DNA from 2 places in the Rhodococcus sp. NPDC127527 genome. Region 1 is predicted to be linked to the other one. Evidence: riboswitches for the same ligand, from Rfam matches in the RefSeq annotation. Region 1 holds a riboswitch; the other holds the start of a gene.

Evidence for each region. Region 1 has a riboswitch for S-adenosylmethionine ahead of ACFVH2_RS03450 (bifunctional o-acetylhomoserine/o-acetylserine sulfhydrylase). Riboswitches for the same ligand answer to the same signal wherever they lie in the genome.
Region 2: it holds a riboswitch for S-adenosylmethionine, as region 1 does, so the genes downstream of both, ACFVH2_RS17835 (aminotransferase class V-fold PLP-dependent enzyme) here and ACFVH2_RS03450 (bifunctional o-acetylhomoserine/o-acetylserine sulfhydrylase) in region 1, are expected to answer to the same signal.

What each region holds. Positions count from the first base shown of each region.
Region 1 covers NZ_JBHXVP010000002.1:97,544-101,931, forward strand. Annotated here, with positions in the region: gene ACFVH2_RS03440 (homoserine O-acetyltransferase) at 1-17, opposite strand, end outside; gene ACFVH2_RS03445 (homoserine O-acetyltransferase) at 219-1,400, opposite strand; gene ACFVH2_RS03450 (bifunctional o-acetylhomoserine/o-acetylserine sulfhydrylase) at 1,397-2,710, opposite strand; SAM riboswitch class IV at 2,846-2,963, opposite strand; partial or broken gene proY (proline-specific permease ProY) at 3,137-3,337, shown strand; gene ACFVH2_RS03460 (cupredoxin domain-containing protein) at 3,521-3,877, shown strand; gene hutG (formimidoylglutamase) at 3,864-4,388, opposite strand, start outside.
Region 2 covers NZ_JBHXVP010000010.1:162,943-167,330, forward strand. Annotated here, with positions in the region: gene ACFVH2_RS17830 (hypothetical protein) at 1-431, opposite strand, end outside; gene ACFVH2_RS17835 (aminotransferase class V-fold PLP-dependent enzyme) at 579-1,877, opposite strand; SAM riboswitch class IV at 1,926-2,039, opposite strand; gene ACFVH2_RS17840 (hypothetical protein) at 2,018-2,371, opposite strand; gene ACFVH2_RS17845 (Ig-like domain-containing protein) at 2,928-4,205, shown strand; gene ACFVH2_RS17850 (NAD(P)/FAD-dependent oxidoreductase) at 4,292-4,388, opposite strand, start outside.

The DNA.
Region 1 (4,388 bases):
AGGTCCCCGATGTCGATCCGAGTCCGGCGCCCGTCGGTCGGCGGGAACGGGTGTACGTCCGCCGAGCACCTGCCGTCGCGTCGAGGATCGAGTGTTGCGGCGGGACGGATCGCGGGCGACTGCACGCCGCAGAGTTTACCGACCCGGCGTCGGACGAACGGAAGCCTCCGACCGGCGTACCGGGCGAGGTCGAAACGGTCGACGAATCAGCGCCGTTCCTACGCCGAGCGGAACGCCGCCGCGGGCCCCGAGCGACCGGCCCTGGCCAGCGCCATGGTCTCGCCGAGCAGGCTGGTGACCCAGTCGGCCTCGGTGAGGAAACCGTCGTGGCCGTCCTTCGAGTGCACCACTCGGACCGGGCCCGAGCCCGCGAGATGAGTCGCCAACTCGTCCTGTTGCCACAGTGGGTACAGGCGGTCGGAGTCGACGCCGCCGACGATCACCGGGACCGGGGTCGACGCCAGCGCGGCCTCGACCCCGCCCCGTCCGCGACCGACGTCGTGCCGATTCATCGCCTCGGTGAGCAGAACGTAGGTGCCCGGATCGAAGCGCGCGACCAGCTTGTCGGCCTGGTGCTCGAGGTAGCTCTGCACGGCGTACCGGCCGCCCTGCCACGGGTCTTCGCCGCGCTGCGAGGAGTTCGCGAATCGCGCGTCGAGCTCGTCCTCGGTGCGATAGGTCAGGTGCGCGATCCGGCGGGCGATGGCCAGCCCCGTCCGGGGTACTCGCCCGGTGCCGTGGTAGTCGCCGCCCTGCCAGTCCGGGTCGGCCTCGATCGCGGCGATCTGAGTGGTCTGGGTGCCGATCTGATCGGCCGTGGCCCGCGCGCCGACAGCCAGGATCAGGGCCGAGCCGACTCGGTCGGGATGTTCGACGATCCACTCGAGTGCACGCATGCCGCCCATCGATCCGCCGATCACCGAGGCGATCCGCTCGATACCGAGGGTGTCGGCGAGCGCGACCTCGGCCGCGACCTGGTCGCGGATGGAGATCTCGGGGAACCGTGAACCCCACGGACGTCCCTCCGCGTCCAGGGAGGCGGGCCCGGTGCTGCCGCGGCACCCGCCGAGCACGTTGGTGGCGAGCACGCACCACTCGTTGGTGTCGATCGGTGCACCAGGACCGACCATTCCGTCCCACCAGCCGGGGGAGGGATGGTCGCTGTCGGCGGGACCGGTGACGTGGGAGTCCCCGGTCAGTGCGTGCTCGACGAGCACGACGTTGTCCCGGGTGGGACTGAGCTCGCCCCAGGACTGCACGGCGAGGACGACGTCGTCGATGACGGCGCCGCTCTCGAGCGTCACGGGGCCGACCGGGACGCTCGTCAGCCGCCCGTCCGGCGTCGGGAATCCTTTTGGAGACCCTGCCGGACGGGCGCCCGATACGGAGCTGAGGGTCAAGACGCAGCCGCCGCGAAGCCGGTCTCGAGGTCGGCCAGGATGTCGTCGATTCCCTCGATGCCGACTGCCAGCCGGACGAGTCCGGGCGTGACGCCGGACGCGAGCTGTTCTTCGGGGGACAGCTGCGCGTGGGTGGTCGAAGCGGGGTGGATCACGAGAGAACGCACATCGCCGATGTTAGCGACGTGACTGTGCAGGGTCAGGGCGTTGACGAACTTTTTTCCCGCCTCGGCGCCGCCCGCCAGCTCGAAGGCCACGATCGCGCCGGCGCCCTTGGGTGCGATCTGGCGCGCACGCTCGTGCCACGGCGAACTCGGCAGCCCGGCGTAGGCCACCGCCGTGACGTCCGGCCGTGCCTCGAGGAACTCGGCGACCCGCTGCGCATTCGCCACGTGCCGCTCGACACGCAGACTCAGGGTCTCGATGCCCTGACTGATGAGGAACGCGTTGAACGGGGAGACAGCGGCCCCGACGTCGCGGAGCAGCTGCACGCGTGCCTTGAGCGCATAAGCGGGCGCGCCGAGGTCCGCGAACACGACGCCGTGGTAGCTGGCGTCCGGGGTGGTGAAGCCCGAGTGCCGGCCCTGTGTCCAGTCGAACGACCCGCCGTCGACGATGACGCCCGCGATCGCGGTGCCGTGGCCACCGAGGTACTTCGTGGCCGAGTGCACCACGATGTCGGCCCCGTGCGAGAGCGGCTGGATCAGGTAGGGCGTCGCGACCGTGTTGTCGACGATCAACGGAATGCCGTGCTCGTGCGCGAGCGCCGAGATACCGGGAATGTCGAGCACGTCGTTGCGCGGGTTGGAGATGGTTTCGCCGAAGAACGCCTTGGTGTTCGGCTTGATCGCCGACCGCCACTGGTCGAGGTCGTCCGGGTCCTCGACGAACTCGACGGTGATGCCGAGCTTGGGCAGCGTGTAGTGGAAGAGGTTGTACGTGCCGCCGTACAGACGCGGGCTCGACACGATGTGGTCGCCCGCCTCCGCCAGGTTCAGGATGGCGAACGTCGACGCGGCCTGGCCGGAGGACAGCAGCAGCGCCGCGACGCCGCCCTCGAGGGCGGCGATCCGCTGCTCGACCGCATCCTGGGTCGGGTTCATGATCCGGGTGTAGATGTTGCCCGGCTCGGCGAGACCGAACAGCGCCGCGGCGTGATCGGTGCTGTCGAAGGTGTAGGAGGTGGTCTGGTAGATCGGCAGTGCGCGCGCCTTGGTGGTCGCGTCGGACGTCTGACCGGCATGGATCTGCTTGGTCTCGAAGCTCCAGGTCGAGGCCGGATCAGTCGAGGCGGGGATGTTCTCGCTCATGGGTCGTCTACTCCAGGAGAAGTGGGGGAGTGCGGCGCGGCGGCGGCGCCGAATGGCAGATGAGGACTAACTGCGACAACAACACATGGTGAACCTCCGTCGGGTCGTGGCCCTGTCTGTGGGTCCGTCCCAGCGGACCCGCGCTTGTCATCCGAACTGTCCTTCGGAAAACCAGGTCATCACCCGGGGCACCCCACCGCGGATGGAGGGTTGCCGGCCAGCTAGCCGGGGCTTGATGCTGACACTCATGACCTGGCGCCGATCTTAGCTGCACCGGTCGCGCCGATGGAACGCTGGCCCCGGCAGCGAACCCCCGCAGGGAGCCGAAACCCCGCTCTACCTGGTGTGACCTGCCTTACAGCACTGCACTGCACTGCACTGCTCGGCGCACGTCGAACGTTTGACCATCCGGCTGGGAGACCCACAGTGAAAGACGCCGCTTCGGCGCTGACCCGGGGTCTGACCGCCCGCCACATCCGGTTCATCGCCCTCGGCTCGGCCATCGGTACCGGGCTGTTCTACGTCTCGGCCGAAGCGATCCAGAAAGCGGGACCGGCGGTCCTGTTGGCGTACATGATCGGCGGCGCCGCGGTGTACCTCCTCGTTTTCGTGATCGCGGTGCTCGCCTTCGACGCCGACACCCGGGTTGCGCTTTTCGTCGGAACTGTGTGGCTGGCGATCTTGGGCCTCGCATACCGTCGATTCCTCCGGCCGCGGCTCGCCGGGCCGCCCGAACTCGTCCGGCGGATCAGGTCGCTTGACAACCGTTTCCCGGCCGTCCGCTGCGGTGCGGGCGGCTAGGCTGGAGCGATGAAGACAGCCGCCCGGGTGCTCGTCGCGGGAATCGTTGTCGCCGCCGGTGTTTCGGGGTGCAGCAGTTCGTCGACGTCCAGTACGTCCGCACCGGCGACCGGGCCGGTGGTCGAGGTCGCACACATGGCGTTCACGCCGAATTCGATCACCGTCAGCGCGGGTGAGACGGTTACCTGGAAGTTCGACGACCGCGGCACCCCGCACGACGTGGTCGGTGTCGGGGACGCGAAGTCGGTGCTGCACAGCCCGCCGATGAAGGAGGGCACCTTCAGCTTCACCTTCGCCCAGCCCGGCACCTACCAGTACCTGTGCACGTTCCACCCGGACATGCGCGGGACGGTCATCGTGCGCTGACCACGTGGTGGATCAGCCGGGCCGCGGTGAGCGCGGTCCGGTTGTCGTAGTCGAACCTCGGATTGAGTTCGGCGACGTCGAGCACCGCCAGCGCGCCGCTGCGGGCGACGGTCTCGCACACCCCGGCGATCACCTCGACCGGCACCCCGAACCCGGCTGGGGCGCTGACACCGGGCGCGATCGCCGCGGGCAGCACGTCCAGGTCGATGCTCAGGTGCACCACGTCGACCGCGCCGAGGAACTCATGCACGAACGACTCGACCGCCGGCAGCTTCGCCGCGGTGCACTCCTCGTCGAGCAGGAACCGGGCCCCCACCGAGGCGGCCTGCCCGAAGAGGGCCGGGGTGTTGCTCGGCTGCGCGATGCCCAGCACCGCGTAGCGCAGTGATCGGCCGCGTTCGGCCTCGCTGTCCGCAATCTGGCGGAACGGGGTCCCGGAGCTGGCAACCGGGTCGGCCCGCAGGTCGAAGTGCGCATCGAGGTTCAGCACCCCCAGCCGCGCGCCCGAGTC
Region 2 (4,388 bases), on a different contig from region 1:
TCGGCGATCAGCCCGGCCAGTCCCGGCGCGGTGCCGACGTAGGAAACCGAGTCCGGTACCCGCGGCCGGGCCAGGCTCGCGTCGAGCCGGGCGAGTTCACTTCGCGCGCTGCGATGATCGTCGGCGAGCAGTACTTCGAGATCGAGCAGCACGGTCACCGAGTCCGGGTCGCGCCCCTCCTCGGCGACCCGGGCTCGGACGGCCTCGCGTCGCAACTGGGCCTCGCGCAGGTCGTGCGCGCGAACCCGGACCACGGTGGCCGGCTCGGCGACCAGATCCAGCGGCGACCCGGTGAGGTCGACCCAGTAGTCACTGAGCCCCAAAGGGATTCGAAACTCGGTGTGCGATCCCGACGCGGGGTGGTGTCCGGCGCCGGAGAGTTCGACCGCCACGTGCAGCGGCGGTATGCGGACAGGCGAATAGGCAGACATGACAGTCCTCTGTGTGCGTGGGGGTGAACGGGCTCGAGGCGGACCTCAGCTCGGACACGTTCCCGACGCGGTACGGCACAGATCCACGTGACGACGGCACCATTGGGCGTCGGTCGCCACGGTCGTCACGGATGCCATGCCGAGATGCTACCGCGAGAGCGTCGGAGCCGACCCCTCGTCGGCGCGCGCGGAGACGAAGTCCGCGACCGCCGCGATCAGCCGGTCCACGTCCGCGGCGTGGCTGCCGAGACCGAGGCTGGCGCGGACCGCGCCCTCGGGGCGGCCGAGCCGGGCCAGCAGCGGGTGCGCGCAGAACCTGCCGTCGCGCACCCCGATGCCGTACCGGTCGGACAGGTACGACGCGACCTCCCGCGGCTCGGCGCCGTCGACGGTGAAGGTGACGATGCCGACCGCGTCCGGTGCATCCGACCAGATCCGCAGCACGCGAACACCGTCGACCGCGCTCAGCCCGTCGGTCAACCGCTCACACAGGGCGCGCTCGTGCTCCTCCGCGCCCGCCGAGTCGAGCCCGGCGAGCGTCTCGCAGGCCGCGGCGAGCGCGGCAACGCCCAGCACGTTCGGGGTACCGGCCTCGTGACGCTGCGGCGCACTCGCCCACTCCACCGTGCCCGCCGCCGAGACGTCGCGGGTGGCACCCCCGCCGGCGAGGTAGGGTTCCGCGGCGTCGAGCCAGTCGGCGGGCCCGACGAGCGCTCCGGCACCGAACGGCGCGTACAGCTTGTGCCCGGAGAACACCAGGTAGTCCACCCCGAGCGCGGCGATGTCGACGCGGCGGTGCGGCAGCAACTGGGCGGCGTCGACCAGGATCCTTGCGCCGCAGCGGTGCGCGATCTCGGCCAGTCGCGCGATCGGCAGCACCTCGCCCGTGACGTTGGAGGCCCCGGTGACCGCGAGCAGCGCGGTCGGGCGGGCGCAGAGTTCGGCGGCGATCCGCCGCACCGTCTCCTCCACCGAGTCGGCGGACTCGACAACTCGGGCACCGTTTCGCTTCCACGGCAACAGGTTTGCGTGGTGCTCGATGTCCAGAACCACGGTCTCGCCGGGCACGCAGCCCGCGAGCAGGTTCAGGGAGTCCGTGGTGTTGCGGGTGAACACCACGACGTCGTCGGCGCGGGCACCGACGAACCGGGCCACCACCTCACGAGCACCCTCGTAGCTGGCGGTGCACACCTGCGAGGCGTAGCCGGCGCCGCGATGCACGCTCGCGTAGTACGGCAGCAGCTCCTGCACGCGTTCGGTCACCTGAGCGAGGGCGGGAGCGCTGGCGGCGTAGTCGAAGTTGGCGTACGTGCAGGAACCGCCGTCGGCGAGCGGAACGGTGAGCTCGGACCCGGAAACCTGAGCGAAAGGTGCAGTCGCAGAGCAGATTTCAGCGATAACCGCATCCGTGGTGGCACAGGTGTCAGCGGAGAGAACGGCAGTCATGGAGCATCCCTTTGTCCAGGGACCCGAGCGATCGATGGTTGTGCTTCGAGTCCGCGCTTGCCGTGCCCGGTCGGACAACGGCCAGGTCGTCACCCGGGGCACCCCACCGCGGCGGAGGGTTGCCGGCCAGCAAGCCGGGGCTATCTGCTGGCACTCATGACCTGACCAGAGAATTGCAGGCTCCCCTGCGCGTTGTCAAGCCACCCGCCCGCCACCAGGAGATCGAACCGGCCGACATCACGCACCCAGACCAGCGGTAGATCGAGCGCTCTCACGCGCTGGACGGCCGCGGCCTCGGCGGCGGTACACAGCCCGTCGAGCACGTCCTCGGTGGCGAGCGCGCCGAGCAGGCCACCACCCCGCAGGTCACCGTCGAGGACCGGGGTCGCCTCCAGCCCACGGCGCGCCAGCCACTGCGCCGCCTCGACGAACGCGGCCGGGTCTCCGATGCACAGCACCCGGCGCGAACGCACCGTCTCCTCCGTCACCCTCACCGATGTTCCTTTCCCACAACGGAAACCGCGGTCGATCATCGGACACCCTCCGCTCGCACTGCCGACCCGCCGAGGACCGACGGGGCCTCGTCGCGAGCGAACATCGCGTCGATCCGAAGCCTGATCTCCTCCGTGCTCATCGTCCCTCCGTACCGGGACGCCGCCCGGCCCGTCGACGATGCGATCACTGATGCGTTCATTCGTGCACTGCCTCTCCTCGTGTCGATCCGCCTGCACGGCGGCATCGCCTGCGCGGGTGTGACCGGCAACACATCGAGTGTTACCCCGAACCCGCATTCCGTCGCCGTTTCCGGCATGCATCAACTATCGCCGCGGGCGCCGCCGGAGTCTGTCCACCGGCCGGACCCGGGACCGGATGAATCGCCCGTCCCCCGATCGGCGGACAAGCCCCCACCCGATCCCGACCGACCTCCCCTGGCCTGCGCTTTTCCGACCGGCGAGCGCCGCAGACGCACGTGGTGTCGAACGCCGATATTCTGGGGTCGGTTCCGACGTGCGGTGCATCGTGTCCGCTCGAACTCGACGAGGAGGCATGATGGCTACCCGCCTGCGGCGCAGGACCCTCGCGGCGACATGTGCAGTTGTGGCAGCGCTCACGCTCGCCGGCTGCACCATCTCGACCGGAGACAAGTCCGGGGACGGACCCGCCGCCGCCCCGACCACCAGGCAGAGCGCGGCCGTCGTGACCGTCACCCCCGCGGATGCCGGTACCCCGGTCAGCCCGTTGAGCCCGGTTCAGGTGAACGTCGCGCAGGGCACGATCACGTCGGTGACCCTGACCAATCCCGAGGGCAAGGTGATCCCCGGGATTCTCACCCCGGACAAGACGTCGTGGAAGCCAGGCGAGCCGCTGGGGTACGGCAAGACCTACCAGCTCGCGGTCGCGGCCGTGGACCAGGACGGCGTAGCCACCACGAAGGACTCCACTGTCACCACCGTGGCGCCGAGCAACCAGACCGCCGTGAATCTGAACACCACCGGCGGCATCTCGCTCATCGACGGCGCGACGTACGGCGTGGGCATGGTGGTGGTCGCGCACTTCGACGAGCAGATCGGCGACAAGGCCGCGGCCGAGAAGGCGCTGACGGTCACCACCACTCCCCCGGTGCAGGGCTCCTGGTACTGGATGGACGACCAGAACGCGCACTGGCGACCACAGAACTACTACGCGCCCGGCACCACCGTGTCGGTGGACGCGAAGATCTACGGCGCCCAACTCGGCAAGGGACTCTACGGCCAGCAGGACGAGAAGGTGTCCTTCCGGATCGGCGACTCGCACGTGTCGATCGCCGACGACAACACGAAGATGGTGACGGTCTACGAGAACGGCCAGGTGGTCCGGGAGATGCCCACCTCGATGGGGCGCGGCGGCACCGAGACCATCGGCAACACCACGCTCTCGTTCTGGACGCAGCCGGGCACCTACACGGTGATGGACAAGTCGAACCCGGTGATCATGGACTCCTCGACGTACGGCCTGCCGATCAACTCCCGGCTCGGCTACAAGGAGTCGATCAACTGGGCGACCCGGATCAGCACCGACGGCATCTACCTGCACGAGCTGGAGAGCACGGTGTGGGCCCAGGGCAACACCGACACCTCGCACGGCTGCCTGAACCTCAATCCGGAGAACGCACGGTGGTTCTTCGGCTTCTCCCAGCCGGGCGACGTCGTCGAGGTCCGCAACACCGGCGGGGCCCCGCTCGAGGTGTGGCAGAACGGCGACTGGAGCGTGCCGTGGGCGCAGTGGGTCGCGGGGAGCGCACTCCACAACGCGGCGCCGGCGCCCGGACCTGCGCCTCTTCCTCGCTGACCGGGTCGGCGGCGGGCGCCGTACCGTGCTCGCCGCGGGTGACGTGACGTCCGTTCTCCCGTTCATCGGCTACGCGATACACCACGTCACCGTCCGAGCGAGTCGGCCGCAAGCGGAGCATCCCAGACAGCGCGCAGCAGGTCGTGGGGGATGCTGTCGGACCATCGACCTGTGGAGACGAGC